3 regions of the Bradyrhizobium sp. cf659 genome follow, and region 2 is predicted to be linked to each of the others. Evidence: predicted binding sites of a transcription regulator. Region 2 holds the regulator's gene; each other region holds the start of a gene.
The links. The regulator LexA, encoded in region 2, represses DNA repair genes until DNA is damaged. The targets are predictions, from matches to a motif close to TGTTCNNNNTGTGTTCNG.
Positions count from the first base shown of each region.

Region 1: the regulator LexA is predicted to act here: its motif matches at 2,233-2,250, upstream of ruvC (crossover junction endodeoxyribonuclease RuvC).
Region 3: the regulator LexA is predicted to act here: its motif matches at 4,089-4,106, upstream of recA (recombinase RecA).

Region 1 is NZ_FOQJ01000003.1:769,244-774,863, reverse strand. It holds gene ruvB (Holliday junction branch migration DNA helicase RuvB) at 9-1,040, opposite strand; gene ruvA (Holliday junction branch migration protein RuvA) at 1,061-1,678, opposite strand; gene ruvC (crossover junction endodeoxyribonuclease RuvC) at 1,675-2,202, opposite strand; gene BM118_RS17680 (YebC/PmpR family DNA-binding transcriptional regulator) at 2,446-3,192, opposite strand; gene BM118_RS17675 (methyl-accepting chemotaxis protein) at 3,397-5,145, shown strand; gene BM118_RS17670 (methyl-accepting chemotaxis protein) at 5,254-5,620, shown strand, end outside.
Region 2 is NZ_FOQJ01000001.1:245,741-251,360, forward strand. It holds gene BM118_RS01190 (ComEC/Rec2 family competence protein) at 1-167, shown strand, start outside; gene BM118_RS01195 (GAF domain-containing protein) at 177-1,118, opposite strand; gene BM118_RS41055 (hypothetical protein) at 1,338-1,772, opposite strand; gene BM118_RS41060 (hypothetical protein) at 1,966-2,169, opposite strand; gene lexA (transcriptional repressor LexA) at 2,348-3,049, opposite strand; gene BM118_RS01215 (molybdopterin molybdotransferase MoeA) at 3,225-4,436, opposite strand; gene BM118_RS01220 (hypothetical protein) at 4,665-4,871, opposite strand; gene BM118_RS01225 (HAD family hydrolase) at 5,039-5,620, opposite strand, start outside.
Region 3 is NZ_FOQJ01000013.1:50,061-55,680, forward strand. It holds gene gcvP (aminomethyl-transferring glycine dehydrogenase) at 1-1,534, shown strand, start outside; gene BM118_RS34600 (hypothetical protein) at 1,808-2,803, opposite strand; gene recA (recombinase RecA) at 2,908-3,996, opposite strand; gene BM118_RS41910 (hypothetical protein) at 4,430-4,603, opposite strand; gene BM118_RS34610 (hypothetical protein) at 4,700-4,930, shown strand.

The DNA of each region.
Region 1 (5,620 bases), on a different contig from region 2:
TGCGGCGATCAGTCGTCGCTTTCGTCGGTGCCGAACAGGCCGAACTGTGCCGCATCGCGATTGGGTTCGGCGAGGCCAAGATGGCGGAAGGCGTGCGAGGTGAGCAGCCGGCCGCGCGGGGTGCGCTGGAGATAGCCGCACTGGATCAGATAGGGCTCGATGATGTCCTCGATCGCATCGCGCGGCTCGGAGAGCGCTGCGGCCATCGTCTCGACACCGACGGGACCGCCGCCATAGTTCATCGCGATGGTCGTGAGATAGCGGCGGTCCATGGCATCCAGGCCCGCGGCGTCGACCTCGAGCGCACTGAGTGCGTGATCGGCGATCTTGCGATCGATCGTGTCGGCATCCGCGGCCGAAGCGAAATCGCGCACGCGCCGGAGCAGGCGCCCGGCGATACGCGGCGTGCCGCGGGCGCGGCGCGCGATCTCGTTGGCGCCATCCGCGCTCATGCCGACGTTCAGCACGCGCGCGCCGCGGCTGACGATGCTTTCGAGCTCCTCGATGGTGTAGAAATTGAGCCGGACCGGAATGCCGAAGCGGTCGCGCAAGGGATTGGTGAGCAGGCCCGCACGCGTCGTGGCGCCGACGAGGGTGAATTTCGACAGCTCGATCTTCACCGAGCGCGCCGCCGGGCCCTCGCCGATGATGAGGTCGAGCTGAAAATCCTCCATCGCGGGATAGAGCACTTCCTCCACCGCCGGGCTCAGGCGATGGATCTCGTCGATGAAGAGCACGTCGCGCTCTTCGAGATTGGTGAGGAGCGCGGCGAGATCGCCGGCCTTGGCAATCACGGGACCCGACGTGGCGCGAAAGCCGACGCCGAGCTCCTTGGCCACGATCTGCGCCAGCGTGGTCTTGCCGAGGCCGGGGGGCCCGACGAACAGCACGTGATCCAGCGCCTCGCCGCGCTTGCGCGCGGCCTCGATGAAGATCGAGAGGTTCTTGCGGGCCTGCTGCTGGCCGACGAAGTCGGACAGCGATTGCGGGCGCAGCGCGGTGTCGCCGACATCGTCGCTGCGGCGCTCCGGCGAGACCATGCGGTTGGCCTTGGGATCGCTCACTTCGCGAGTTCCTTCAGGCCGAGGCGAATGAGCTGCGCCGTTTCGGCACCTTCACCGGCGCTACGCGAGGCCGACGCAATCGCGGCGGCGGCCTGCGGCTGGCCATAGCCGAGATTGACCAGCGCGGAGATCGCATCCGCCACCGGGCGCGGCGCGCGCTGGTCGTCGACGGCGCCGGCGAGATGCACCACGGCGGGATCGACATTGGCGAACGCCGGCGCCTTGTCCTTCAACTCGGTGACGATGCGCTCGGCGACCTTGGGGCCGACGCCCGGCGTGCGTGACACCGCCGCCTTGTCGCGCAGCGCAATCGCGTTGGCGAGGTCGGACGGCGCCAGCGTGCCGAGCACGGCGAGCGCGACCTTGGCGCCGACGCCCTGCACGGTCTGGAGCAGGCGAAACCATTCGCGCTCCTGGTCGGTGCGAAAGCCGAACAGCTTGATCTGGTCCTCGCGGACATAGGTCTCGATCGACAGCACGGCGGCCTCGCCCTGCGAGGGCAGATGCTGCAGTGTACGCGTCGAGCAATGCACCTGATAGCCGACGCCGCCGACGTCGAGGATGACAAAATCCTCGCCGTAGGAATCGATCAGGCCCTTGAGCTTGCCGATCATAACCCCGCCACCTTCAGCCTGAGCGCCGTGCTCTGGCGGTGATGGGCGTGGGTGATGGCAATGGCGAGCGCGTCGGCGGCGTCGGCTGACGGCGGCTCGGCTTTCGGCAGCAATATCTTCAGCATCATCGCGATCTGTTGCTTGTCGGCATGGCCGGCGCCGACCACGGTCTTCTTCACCTGGTTCGGCGCGTATTCGGCGACGCTGATGCCGAACATTGCGGGCGCCAGCATGGCGACGCCGCGGGCCTGGCCGAGCTTCAGGGTGGCAACGCCGTCCTTGTTGACAAAGGTCTGCTCGACCGCGGCTTCCATCGGCTTGTGATCTGACAGGACCGCCGCGAGCCCTTCATGGATCGCGAGCAGGCGGCTGGACAGCGGCAGGTCGTCCGGCGGTTCCACCGAGCCGCAGGCGACATAGATCAGGCGGTTGCCCTCGGCCTCGATCACGCCCCAGCCGGTACGGCGCAGGCCGGGGTCGATGCCGATGATGCGAACGGGGCCACGAATCGGGAGCGCAGTCATGGGCCAGTGATAGCGGCTGGCTGCTTGGAGCGAAACAGAAACAGAACGAAAGTAACAGGGGAAGTGGGGTCGCCCTTCGCCTCTCCCCGCTTGCGGGGAGAGGCCGGAATGCGCGCGAAGCGCGGATTCCGGGTGAGGGGGACTCTCCGCGAGTCCATCTATCACCGTCCGCGCAGAAGCAGCCCCTCACCCCAACCCTCTCCCCGCAAGAGCGGGGCGAGGGAGCGCACCGTCCGAGCGGCCCTACCCGCCCATCTTCGCCATCAGCGCGTCCGACACCTCGAAATTGGCGTAGACGTGCTGGACGTCGTCGTGCTCGTTGAGCAGGTCCATCAGCTTGAGCAGCTTCTCGCCGGTCTCGTCGTCCACGGCGACCGTGTTCTGCGGCTTCCAGATCAGCGCGGCCTTGCGCGGTTCGCCGAACTTGGCTTCCAGCGCCTTGGCGACGTCGCGATAGCCTTCGGTCGAGGCGTAGATCTCGTGGCCGCCTTCGCCCGAGATCACGTCGTCGGCGCCGGCCTCGATCGCGGCATCGAGCACGGCGTCGTCGGAGGCGACGCTGCGGTCGTATTCGATGATGCCGGTGCGGTCGAACATGAAGGAGACCGAGCCGGTTTCGCCGAGGTTGCCGCCGGACTTGGTGAAGAAGGAGCGGATGTCGGAAGCGGCGCGGTTGCGGTTGTCGGTCAGCGCCTCGACGATGACGGCGACGCCGCCGGGGCCATAGCCCTCGTAGCGGATCTCGTCATAGTTCTCGCCGTCGCTGCCGAGCGCCTTCTTGATCGCGCGCTCGATATTGTCCTTCGGCATGTTCTCCTGGCGCGCGGCGATCACGGCGGCGCGCAGGCGCGGGTTCATGGCGGGGTCGGGCGTCCCCAGCTTGGCGGCGACGGTGATTTCCCGCGCCAGCTTGCCGAACAGCTTCGACTTCTGGGCATCCTGCCGCCCCTTGCGGTGCATGATGTTCTTGAATTGGGAATGTCCGGCCATGCGTGGTCTCGTAAAGGAATCGTGCGCCTAGGTGAGCGTGGGAAGCGCGGCCTTATAGGCCGCCAACCCACCGAAATCAAAGAGGCTCTGCGACTTTAAGGTAACACAGTAATGCCTCGCGCCTAGATGTCAGGCATCGTTAACCCTGACTTCATTCCGGACTGCGAAAATAACGTCCGATCGTCCCCCGACAAGAGAGACCTGATGGCGTTCGGACTATTTCGGAAGCGTCTGCCGGACATGGCTGCGCCTGCGGCCGCCCCGCAGCCTGCGCAGCCGCCGGCCCATTCCGAGCCCGGCCCGGCCGCTGAGGGCGATTCTGCCAGGGAAATCCTGGAACTGCTGGAACTCGAGCTGGGCGCGATGATTCGCCAGCTCGAGCGCGCCGCCAATTCGGTGGCCGGCGGCGCCGAAGCGACCGCCGTGACACTTGCGGCCATTCGCGACCGCACCGACGCCCTGACCGGCCGCACCAACGCCGCGCAGTCGACCGCATCCACCTTCGCCCATGCCGCCGACAAGTTCACCCAGTCCGCCCAAGGCATCGGGGCGCAGGTTCGCGAGGCCGGCAAGCTCGCCGACGAGGCCAGTGCCGCGGCGCAGGAAGCCCGCGCCAATGTCGACCGCTTGCGGGAATCCTCGGCCGCCATCGGCAACGTCGTCAATCTGATCGCGCAGATCGCGCGGCAGACGACGCTGCTCGCGCTCAACTCGACCATCGAGGCCGCGCGCGCCGGCGCTGCGGGCAAGGGTTTTGCGGTCGTCGCCACCGAGGTCAAGGCACTCGCGGTGCAGACCCAGGGCGCGACGGAAGAGATCACCAAGAAGATCGACGCGCTCCAGCGCGACGCCGCCGGCTCAGCCGATGCCGTGCACCGCATTTCGCAGGCGATCGAGGCGATCCGCCCGGTCTTCGAGACCGTCAATGGCGCGGTCGCCGAGCAGAACGCCACCACGAGCGAAGTCTCCGGCAATGCTGCCAGCGCGTCGGAGTTCATCGTCTCGGTCGGCCAGAGCGCGGCCGAGATCGATGCCGCAACCAAGGCGGCCGAGACCCATGGCGAGAACGTCGCCAGCGCCGGCAAGGCGGTCACCACCTTCGCACAGAAGCTGAAATCGCGCTGCGCGGTGCTGTTGCGCCAGAGCGAGCACGACGACCGCCGCAAGACCGAGCGCCTGCCCTGCCATCTCAAATTCGAGAGCGCGCGCGCCGTGATGCCGGTCTACGAGATCGCGATGGACGGCGTGCTGATCGGCGGTGCGGACGCGGGCCGGCTTGCACCGCAAGCGATGATCGAAGGCAGCCTCGAACAGGTCGGCGCCTGCCGCCTGCGCATCGTCGAGCAATCCAAGGCCGGAGCCCGCGCGCACTTCGTTGGTCCCAATGCCGAGCTCCGCGAGAAGATCGAAGACCGGCTGTGGGCGATCCACGAGGAGAACACGGAGTTCGTCACCCGCGCCATGGAAGCGGGCAACGCGCTGACCGCGATCTTCGAGCAGGCGGTTGCACGCGGCGAAGTTGGGATCGACGACCTGTTCGACACCGACTATGTGGAGATTGCGGGCACCAATCCGCAGCAATACCGCACCAGATATCTGGACTGGGCCGACCGCGCGCTGCCGCCGTTCCAGGAAGCGTTTCTCGCCAAGGAACCGCGCATGGCGTTTTGCGCCATGGTCGACCGCAACGGCTTCCTGCCGGTGCACAACAAGATCTTTTCGCATCCGCAGCGGCCGGGCGACGCCGCCTGGAACACGGCCAACAGCCGCAACCGGCGCATTTTCAACGATCCGGCGGGGTTGGCGGCCGCCCGCAACCTGCGCTCGTACCTGGTCCAGAGCTATGCGCGCGACATGGGCAACGGGAACACGGTGATGATGCGCGAAATCGACGTCCCGATCCGCGTGCAGGGCCGGCACTGGGGCGGATTCCGCACCGCTTACAAGCTGTAGTGCACGCTCAGGCAAGACGCCGGGCGCGAATCATCCTCTAAGGTCGAAACTGGACTGGGAATGCCGCGGGGAGCCGGCGTACGGCTTTGACTGGAGGACTCTCAAGACATGTCCGTCGCACAACTTGCAGTACTGGACACCGGATCCAACCGGACGCTCGCCGAACGACTGATCGACCAGCTCGCCGACCGCATCGGCGGTCTCGGCGTGGAGCTCGCCGACATTGCCGGCAACGTCCAGGAAGTCGCAAACCGCGTCGCCAACCAGTCGGAACGGTTCCATCACCTCCAGGAGACGGCCGAGACGATGGTCTCGGCCAACCACGACATCGCCAATGCGTCGCAGGCGGTGCAAACGACGACGTCCGCTGCGGTCGGCGAGATCGCGCAGTCGCGCAGCGCGGTCGATACCGCCGTCAGCCACATCTCCGAGCTTGTCGCGGCCGTAGAGCGGATCGAGGCGCGCTTGAGCGCGG
Region 2 (5,620 bases):
GCGACGGCTTTGTGGTTCAGTCGGTGAAAGCGAGAGGCACCGACCGTCCGTGGTCGCCGGCGACCGCCGGCGAGGGCGATTTCGGTACGAGCCTTGCGCCGCAGGCGGCGGCTCCCCGCAGCCGGGACGCGACACCGTCCGAGGCGGACATGCAGGCCGAGGATTGAGCGGACGGGCTACAGGTACCAGGCCAGCACGGCGTCGAGCCCTGTGGCCCCGATCACCGGCAGGGCCACCATCTGGCTCAGTCCAGACGCGCGGGCCTCCGCGGCCGCGGCTGAGCGGTCATGCGCGAGATCGTCGTTGAGTGCGGGCATGCCGGTGGCCCAGGCTCCGCCGATGCTGCCTTCACCCCTGGCGATGGATTTGTCCGCGTAGAGCGCGGCGAGGTCGGTCTGCGCGCTGCAATCGCCGGCGCGAAAGACCAGCGCTGAGCGGGCCTCGTTCGGCACCCAGATCTCGAAGCGCCGCGCAATCGGCGTCGCCTGCGCGGAGAGGAAGGTCAGCACCCAGGTCTGGTCGGTGCCGGTCCGGTAGGGCACGCCGACGCCGAGATTGATTCCGACTTCGGCAGCCTCTTCCCAGCGCAGAAAACTTTTGGCGTTGTGCAGATCCTTGATGATCAGCGGCAGACCCGCTTTCCAGGTGCGTCCGGGCAGGCCGAAGCCGCGGGGAAACCTGGTGTGGCGGGAGTTGAATTCGAACATGTCGGCGGTGCCATAGTAGCCGTCGACGAGCCCCATCTCGTGGGAGATATCGGGATCATTGTGCCAGAGCTCGATCGCGCCGACATGCGCCTCGTCGTCGCCGCAGAACAGCACCATGACGGCCTGCAAGAATTCGCCTGAAAACACCGGCACCGCCACGCCGCAGGTGAGGCCGGCCGCGAGCGCCTGATCGGTCCGCTTGAAATAGGAGTTGGCGAATTTGGTGAGGATCACGGGATGGCCGCTGGCCCAGGCCTTGCCGGGAAGGCCCTCGTCGTATCCGAAGCGCAAGTTCTCGCTCACCGCCTTGAACGCGGACAGCCCTTCGCCATAGAGGCCGCCGCCGAATTCCAGCCGCATGCGCGTCCGGTCGGGCACCCAGAGTTCAACGACGCGAATGAAGGTTTTCATCGACCGTGTCCGCCGCCTCGAGCCAATGACAGCATCGGCGATCTGGCCGCGGAACGGACGTTCAAAATTCAGGCAGGGCCGCGCAAACTTCGTGCGACGGGGAGCCGCGGGGGGCTCGGCAGATTGGATTCTCAGGACGCAAACCATACCGGGTCGCCGGCCACGGCCGGCGATGGCGATTTCAATCCTGGCCCCGACCCGCGAGCCGGGGTTGCTACGTCAGCCGATCGGCAGGCGGGTGACGGTCGGCCGACCATCGGCGGTGACCTGCGGCTTGTGCTCGCGTTCGCCGACGGGCTGGGTCACCGGCAACTGCAGCACGGTCGCGCGCTGGCCTTCGACGAGCTGCGTCACCAGTACGTATTTGCCGTCGGGGAATTCGATCGCGTCGTGATGGCGATCGGGAATGTGCGGATCGATCTTGCCGAACTTGCCGACACGCGAGTTGATGGTGCGCGTCCAGATCCAGCGATTGTCGTAGCGGACGTTGTCGGCGAAGGCGAGCTCCGTCCCCGGCAGCAGGCAGACCGCGACGGACATGTCGGCTTCGGAGGCGAAGCCGCGCGTCGAGGTGCCTCGGAAGGTGGTCGTGACGATCGTCTCGCCGACTTCCGCGGGACGCGTCGCGACGGCATGCAGGCTGTAGTCACACATCGGGTGCTCCTCATTCGAAGATAGCAACCCGCACCTCCTTCGGAGGCACAGGCCTCTATCAGAGTGGAAGCATGTTAGCGTCTTCTCGGTTGTAGGCAAATCTGCGGCTTAGGTCCGCGCGCTGCCATCACAATATCTTTTTCAAATGCACGAGGAACAAAGTCCGCTCTCGTGCATTTGGCGTGCGTCTCCGTCAGCGACCAGCAGGTGCCGACCAGCCCGAATATTGCCAGGCGGGTTGCGACGGCTGCGCGACGGCGTTGCGGGCATTGCGCAATTGCTCGCTCGTCGTCGGCGGCGTTGCCTTGCGGACTTGGTGTGACTGTGCGGCGAAGGCTTGCGACGCCGATGCTGCGATCAGCGTCATCGTGACGGCGCTCAAAACGATCTTGCGCATGATGGTCTCCTCGATTTCCAGCGCCGCGAAGCGATGAGGGCTTCGTGCGGCGTGCCGAGGATGTAGCGCTGGAGAAGGGGCCGGATAATCTGTGCAAAACCAGAAAGACTATCCAGCCGGAGCGGACAATCGTCCGCTCCAATCGTCAACGCGCGGGTCGCCAACCGGCGGGGCGCGCTCAGTACTTGCGGTACAGGCCGATCAGCTTGCCCTGAATCTTCACCCGGTTGGGCGGCAGGATGCGGACCTCATAGGCCGCATTGGCGGGCTCGAGCGCGATCGAGGCACCGCGGCGGCGGAAGCGCTTCAGCGTCGCTTCCTCGTCGTCGATCAGCGCCACCACGATGTCGCCGGTGTCGGCGCTCTCGTTGCGCTGGATCAGCGCCATATCGCCGTCGAGGATGCCGGCTTCGACCATCGAGTCGCCGCGCACTTCGAGCGCGTAGTGCTCGCCCGAACCGAGCATGTCAGGCGGTACGCTGATGGTGTGGCTGCGGGTCTGCAGCGCTTCGATCGGCGTGCCGGCCGCGATGCGGCCCATCACCGGCACCGCGACGGGGCGCTCGCCCTCTTCCACGGACGCGCTGGAGCTCGCTCGCACCTTGCCGAGATTGCCCTCGATGACGCTCGGCGTGAAGCCACGCCGGCTGCCGGCGGCGGCCTGGAGCTCGGGCAGCTTGATCACCTCGATCGCGCGGGCCCGGTTGGGCAGACGCCGGATGAAGCCGCGCTCCTCCAATGCGGTGATCAGGCGATGGATGCCTGACTTCGAGCGCAGGTCGAGCGCGTCCTTCATCTCGTCGAAGGAGGGCGGCACGCCGCTTTCCTTCAAACGCTCGCTGATGAATCGCAGAAGCTCGTATTGTTTGCGCGTTAACATCTCGACCAAATCCCCCGGTTGATGTCGTTCGATTCCGAGACGGTGAATTCAGCGGCGAGCCGCCAGATGCTCGAAACAAATCATGAACGGACACTATATGTTCGATATGTGTTCCGCAACTGCTTAATTTACCGTGAACGCGACAAAGTTCGCGGAACGCGCATGACCAGCGGGTTCAGGCGGGCAGTCGCAGCACCTCGCAAGGCGTGCCGGCCTCGGCCTTGGGTGCGAACGGCGCGCGCACGAGAAGTGCCTGTGCCGCAGCGAGATTCGCAAGCAGTGAGGAATCCTGATGATCGACGGGAAGGGCGACAAGCGTGCCGTCGTCGCGCCGCTCCAGACGTGCGCGCAGATAATCTTCGCGCTGGTCATTGGCACCGAGGTCGCGGCCGAGCACGGCGCGCTCGCGACGATGATGAATCACGGCGCGGCCCGACAGAGCGCGAATCAACGGCACCATGAACAGGAAGGCGCACACATAGGACGACACGGGATTGCCGGGCAGGCCGATCACACCCATCGTTCCTAACCGGCCGTGCATCATCGGCTTGCCCGGCCGCATCGCGATCTTCCAGAACGCCATCGCGATGCCTTCGTCCCTCAGCGCCTGCTGGACCAGATCGTGGTCGCCGACCGAGGCGCCGCCGGTCGTAATCAGGATATCGGCGCCGCTTTCGCGGGCACGGCGGATGCCGGCGGTGGTGGCCTCCAGCGTATCAGCGGCAACACCGAGGTCGACGGTATCTGCGCCCTCCTGGCGGGCGAGCGCGTGCAGGGCGTAGCCGTTGGAATAGACGATCTGGCCGGCACCCGGTGTGGTGCCTGGCATCACCAGCTCGTCGCCGGTGGCGAGGATCGCGACCTTTGGGCGGCGGCGGATGGGGAGGTGCGGGTGATTCATCCCGGCGGCGAGTGCGAGGTCGCGCTCGGTGAGCCGGGTTCCCTTGCGCAGGAGCACGTCGCCCTCGGAGAAGTCGACGCCGGCGGGACGGATGTGCCGCCCCGTGACGGCGGCTTGCTTGATCGTGATGCGCCTGCCGTCGGCGACCGTGTCCTCCTGGATCACGACCGCGTCCGCGCCAGCCGGAACGACGCCGCCGGTGAAGATTCGCATCGCTTCGCCGACGCCGACCGATCCCGCAAACGGCCGGCCCGCCGCGATCTCGCCGATCACGGTGAGCTGTGCGTCGACCTTGGCTGCATCGGCCGCGCGCACGGCGTAGCCGTCCATCGCCGACATCGCCTCCGGCGGCTGCGTACGCCGCGCCGCGACGTCGCGCGCGAGCACCCGGTGGTAGGCCTCGTCGAGTGGAATCATCTCTTCAGGCAACGGCTCCACGCCGGCCAGCACCGCGGCGAGCGCGTCAGAAACCGGCATCAAGGCCACGGGGAAGACTCCTGCAAGGCACGTTCGGGTGAATGAACGGCGAACGTTCTATCCGAGTGCGGGCGCGGAGGCAAAACAGCGACGAGGCAGGATAATTCATCCCGTCGCTCGGCCGCTCTTCTATGGAGAACGCCAAGTGCGGCGCGGCATCATCCGGACGATCGGAAAGACCGGTACGAGTGTGGCCATGGCAAGGACGATAGTGACGAGAGCCACGGCCAGCATCGGTCAACGACCGGACTGCCGGCCCGGACGGGCGTCCGGCGCCACATCGGGAGCTTTGGGGCCTTGATCCTTGTCGGGCAGCGGATCGGCCTGGGATTTCAGGTCGGCGGCCTTGCTGATCAGCTTGGCGGAAAGGTCAGAATCCGACGTCGTTCTGGCGAATTCGAGCAGAAGAGAGGCCTGTTTGGTGAGGTAGGTCTTGCCCAACACGATGATGCGTCCGTCCGTAGAAGTCCCAACGGACTCAAGAGTCCGGAAGCGGGCATTCCGTTCCCGGAACTCTGTATAAAAATATACAAAGTGATTTGTTTCCTCATCCCGGCCCAGATCGGATCCGGGGAACTCCCCGGTTTCACCCGCCGGCCGGTGTCTCTCGATCAGATTCCCAGCGCTTTGAGTGCATCGCCGACGTCGCGGGGCGAGGTCACATGCACCGCGGTCAATCCGCGCGCCCGCGCGCCCTCGACGTTTTCGGCGAGGTCGTCGAAGAACACGATGCGCCTGGCGGGCACGCCGATGGCCGCCACGACATGGTCGAAAGCCGCCGCGTCCGGTTTGCGCAGGCCGATGCTGGACGACAGATACAATTCGCGGAAATGGCCGAGCAGGCCGGCATACTCCTTCGAGAAATGGTCCACATGCGGCCGGTTGGTGTTGGAGAAGGCGTAGAGCGGCATCTGCTTCGCCGCACGCGGCAATAGCTCCGCGATATCAGGCATCTCGCCCGCGAAGATCGCGTTCCAGCCCTCGAGGAATTGCGCATCCGAGATGCCGATCCCGAGCGAGGCGCGCAGCGAGGCGAAATAGTCTTCGTCGCTGATCTTGCCGACCTCGTGCAGCCGATAGGCCTCGCTGTCGCGCACATAGCGGCCAACGATCGCCTCCGGCTTGCAGCCGGCATGTCCCGCCCAGCAGGCGATCGCCTTGGAGAAGTCGATGTCGAGCACGACGCGCCCGAG
Region 3 (5,620 bases), on a different contig from region 2:
CTACGCCGAAATCGACGCGACCACGCGCGAGGCGCTGCCGGAGGCGCTGAAGCGCGCGACCGCGTTCCTCACCCATCCGGTGTTCCACGCGCATCGCTCGGAAACCGAGATGCTGCGCTACATGCGCAAGCTCTCAGACCGCGACCTCGCGCTCGACCGCGCCATGATCCCGCTCGGCTCCTGCACCATGAAGCTGAACGCGACCACCGAGATGATGCCGCTGACCTGGCCGGAATTCGGCTCCCTGCACCCGTTCGCCCCGCGCGAGCAGGCCAAGGGCTATCACGCGCTGTTCGCGCGGCTTTCAAGGTGGCTGTGCGACATCACCGGCTATGACGCGATCTCGCTGCAGCCGAATTCCGGCGCGCAGGGCGAATACGCCGGCCTGCTCGCGATCCGCGGCTATCATACCGCGCGCGGACAGTCGCATCGCAAGATCTGCCTGATCCCCTCCTCCGCCCACGGCACCAACCCGGCCTCGGCCGCGATGGTCGGCATGGACGTGGTGGTGGTCGCCTGCGAGAAGAACGGCGACGTCGACGTCAACGATCTTCGCGCCAAGGCCGACAAGCATGCGAACGATCTCGCCGCGGTGATGATCACCTATCCCTCGACCCACGGCGTGTTCGAGGAGCACATAAGCGAGATCTGCGACATCGTCCACGGCCATGGCGGCCAGGTGTATCTCGACGGCGCCAACCTGAACGCGCAGGTCGGTCTGTCACGGCCCGGCGATTACGGCGCCGACGTCAGCCACCTCAACCTGCACAAGACCTTCTGCATTCCGCATGGCGGCGGCGGCCCGGGCATGGGCCCGATCGGCGTCAAGGCGCATCTTGCGCCGTTCCTGCCCGGTCATCCTGCAACGCAGACGGATGCGCCGGTCGGCCCGGTCTCGGCGGCGCCGTTCGGCTCGGCCTCGATCCTGACCATCTCCTACATCTACATCCTGATGATGGGCGGCGAAGGCCTGAAGCGCGCCACCGAAATCGCGATCCTCAACGCCAACTACATTGCCGCAAGGCTCGATGCGCATTTCCCGGTGCTCTACAAGAACGAGAAGGGCCGCGTCGCGCATGAGTGCATCGTCGACCCGCGCGCGCTCAAGACGACCAGCGGCGTCACCGTCGACGACATTGCCAAGCGCCTGATCGATTACGGCTTCCACGCTCCGACCATGAGCTTCCCGGTGCCGGGCACGCTGATGATCGAGCCGACCGAATCGGAATCGAAGGCGGAGCTGGATCGCTTCTGCGAGGCGATGATCGCGATCCGGAAGGAGATCGCCGAGGTCGAGGCCGGCCGCTTCAAGATCGAGGCGTCGCCTTTGCGCCAAGCCCCGCACACCGTGCACGACATCGCGGATGATGCGTGGAATCGCGCCTACACGCGTGCCGAGGGCTGCTTCCCCGACGGCGTCTCGCGCACCGACAAATACTGGAGCCCTGTGGGGCGCGTCGACAACGTCTATGGCGACCGCAATCTGGTGTGCTCGTGTCCGCCGGTGAGCGACTACGCGGAAGCGGCGGAGTAAGGGATTCGTAGGGTGGATTAGCCGAACGCGTGACCCACCCTACAATCCAGGGCAATCGCATTTGAGGCCGCTGCTCTGCGGCCCATCCTTCGAGACGCCCGCCTTTGGCGGGCCCTCAGGACGAGGACAGAGGGCGCAGCAGCAATTTTCGACCGGCAAAGATGCCGCTTAGCCTCATCCTGAGGAGACCGCGGAGCGGTCGTCTCGAAGGACGAGGCGCGCGCTCAGGCCCTGCCAAAAGTCATATGCGATTACACGACCCTACAACCTAGCTTAAGGCGCGACCAGCGAGCGGCTTTGCGCGTCCCAACGCCAAAGTCGTTCGTTGGTCAGAAGCGTGCCGCCCCACCAGCGCCGGATCGGATTGTGGCTGTGGAAGTCTTCCCGGCCCGCAAGCACGGCTTTGCCGAAGTCCGTCAGCAACAGCCGGCTCCGGCGATAGGCGGCGTTGCGGCCTCGCGCATCGTGCGGAGCGAGCGTTGCGAGCTTCGGATCGAGACCGGCGACCGCCGGCATCGGACCGGACGCGAGCCCTTCGAGCAAAGGGCCGAGCTCCCACTGGTCGAACACGCGTGTTTCGAGCAGGCCGCCCGGCTGAAACAGCTCCTTGGTACGGTTGTGTCCCCTCGCAATCAGTTCGAGAAGCCGCGCTTCCGTCGCGCCCAATCCATTTGTCGGCGACGGCAGTTCGGCCAACAATTGCTCCAGGGCCGGTTTCAGGAACGGCAGCCTTGGCAAATCCCTGCTCAGGAGCCCGAAACAGAGCTCCGGCGTTGGCGCGCGGTAGGCCTCCCAGGCCATGCGAGCAACCTCGAAGTCGCGCTCCGTCACATCGAGCGCCCGCACGGTACGCTCGCGAAGCCCGGCGACGTCTGCGCCGAGCAAATCGAAATCGACGAGTCGCAATTTCAGGCGCTCGGCCATGTAGGGTTCGGCGCGGAGATAATCGAGGATCCAGATCAGCTGCAATTGATTGTTCGGGGCGGGATCAAACCACAGTTCGATGAGCTCGACGCCGCAGGTCTCGCAGAACCAGACCAGCGGGAGTTCCTTGTGCGCGAGACCGGTCTCAGGAGACCGGGCAACAAGATCGGACCAACGCACCTCCGGATCGCCTCTGAAAGAGCCCCCTTTGAGGTATTTATCGAGGCGGTACGACGTGGGCAGCGGTCCTGACACGAACCGAAAGATGAGCGGGACAACCATGTCGGCGCGATCGGCGTAGGTGAGACCGACGCCGGACGAACTGGTCAGGATCATACGCTTCATCGCGAACGCACCCACCCCCACGCAAAACGAAACGGGCCCCGAAGACGTCGGCAACTCAACGTCCTCAGCGCCCGCTCCTCGCGAAAAACTCTTCGCGTTAAAACTTACTCCTCGGTCGGCTCCTCGCCGTCGGCGTCACGCTCCGGGGTGCCGGCCAGGATCTGCTCGGCGATCAGGCCGGAGTTCTGGCGGATCGCGGTCTCGATCTTGGCGGTGATGTCGGGGTTGGCCTTCAGGAACGCTTTCGAGTTCTCGCGGCCCTGGCCGAGGCGCTGGCTGTCATAGGAAAACCAGGCGCCGGACTTCTCGACGATTCCGGCCTTGACGCCGAGATCGAGGATCTCGCCCATCTTGGAAACGCCCTCGCCGTACATGATGTCGAATTCGACCTGCTTGAAGGGCGGCGCCAGCTTGTTTTTCACCACCTTGACGCGCGTGGTGTTGCCGACCACTTCGTCGCGCTCCTTGATCGCGCCGATGCGGCGGATGTCGAGACGGATGGAGGCGTAGAACTTCAGCGCGTTGCCGCCGGTCGTCGTTTCCGGCGAGCCGTACATCACACCGATCTTCATGCGGATCTGGTTGATGAAGATCACCATGGTGTTGGACTTGTTGATGGAGGCCGTCAGCTTGCGCAGCGCCTGGCTCATCAACCGCGCTTGAAGTCCCGGCAGCGCATCGCCCATCTCGCCCTCGAGCTCGGCCTTCGGCACCAAGGCCGCGACCGAATCGATCACCAGCACGTCCACCGCCCCCGAACGCACCAGCGTGTCGCAGATTTCCAGCGCCTGCTCGCCGGTGTCGGGCTGCGAGATCAGCAGCTCGTCGATGTTGACCCCGAGCTTCCTCGCATAGACTGGGTCGAGCGCGTGCTCGGCGTCGATGAAGGCGCAGATGCCGCCCTTCTTCTGCGCTTCGGCCACCGTGTGCAGCGCCAGCGTGGTTTTGCCCGAGGATTCCGGCCCGTAGATCTCGACGATGCGCCCTTTGGGCAGGCCGCCGATGCCGAGCGCGATATCGAGCCCCAGCGAGCCGGACGATACCGCCTCGACGTCCATCGACCGGTCGTTCTTGCCCAGCTTCATCACCGAACCCTTGCCGAACTGACGCTCGATCTGGGAGAGCGCGGCGGCCAGGGCTTTACTCTTGTCCATGGAAGATCCTTCGACGATACGCAGGGCAGTTGCGGACATTGGGTCGTGCTCCTTATGGCGAGGATTCGCTAGGGGGACAAACGATTGGCGAGGCGGGCCGACGATAAAAGCAATGTACCCTATTTGTTCCTAGTTCGCAATATGTTCTTTTGCGGATTTGGGCGCTGGCCTGTTTTAACCCCTAGTGGCCTAAGCTGAATTTCGAAGTGGCCTATTTTGTTCGCGAATCGCCACAACCTGTTCATGCGTGTTTAGGATTAACTCGTTCTGGGTGTGGCGAATAAAGGCCAGGGCGTTCCGCTAAGAGAACACCTTTTTGGGGAACAATCGGCTCGGCTGCGCGTTTGCTCGCGCCCCCAGCCGAAAGGTGCCCCCCCGACTGCTGGAGGAAAACCCGCCAGACGGGTTGGCGGCCCCCTATTGGGGCCGTTTAAAATTCAACAGCAAGGGCCGCCTCAGTTGGCGGCCTCTTTCATTTGGGCTTCCCTAGCCTAGGAAGATCGTCGAACGGCAGAAGCAGATTGGCGTCGTTCCACTTCGGATAGGCGATATCCATCTTCTCCCAAAAATCGTGCTTGTCCTTGGACAGGCGCATAATCGCCTTCACGCCTAATTCAGGTCCGGGCCAATCCTTGGGATAGATCAAGGTATTTGATCCCAAAGAACATGTAGCGAACCTTGCAAGGAATGGAACAAGAGCATTTAATGGGTTCCATTCATCGCGGCTGCTGAGGGCCGTCAGATGCGTGAGTACCAAGCCTATGTGATTGGCGAGGATGGGCACATCAAACAGCGCCTCGACCTGATCTGCGCGGATGATGCTGCGGCCAAGGAACGGGCCAAGTCCCTGGTGGAAAACGACGCGATAGAGCTATGGCAATCCGACCATAAGATCGCGACGTTCGACCCTGACCCCCTGAAAGCTGAACAAGTGCAGGGCTGGCTCAAGAGCGAGCTACATCCGCCGAAGTAAGGCCGCCTCAATTGGCGGCCTCTTTGAACGAAAAAGGCCCCAGCTCGCACGGGTGGGGCGGGGGCATGAGCTGGGGCCAATCGGAGTCGCCCTTGGGGAAGGGCACCAGGAAAACCTGGCAATCCAGCAATCGTTCCTGAGAGGGTCCCCGCCCCCAGATTTCCCAGTGTCCTGATCTGCCTCTGCGGGTGTCCTGATTAGGACAGCACCCCGGATTGGGATGCTGTCCGTATTTGAGCCTGAGTGTCCCAAGCTGAACGACGTTCGGATCCCACTGGAGCTCCACCGGCATCAAAGTGTCGCGCTCCAGCACAATGAACCTTGGCATGGGGTGTGCAGACGAAGGATTACCGGGGTTTTGCATCATCCCCCCTGGGGCTGGAAAGCCGCCGCCCGCGCCATATTTGAGCGGGCGGCGTTTTTGCTTGCAGACAGCAAAAGGCCCCAACTCAAGGGAACGGCGAGCTGGGGCCAAGGTACCGGGCCAGCCAAGGCTACCGCCGGCCCATGCACATCAACATGCACCAGGGCGCCATCCCCGTGCGATGGGGCAATCGGCTTAATCAGGATTTGCAAACGGGAGCCCCACGCGCAGCGGCCCCGCCTCGCTGGGTGCGCGGTAGGGCCGCCCGCTCTCCGGACTAGGGGCTGGGGGGCTGGATCCGTCCGGTGGGCTAATTCAGCTTATGC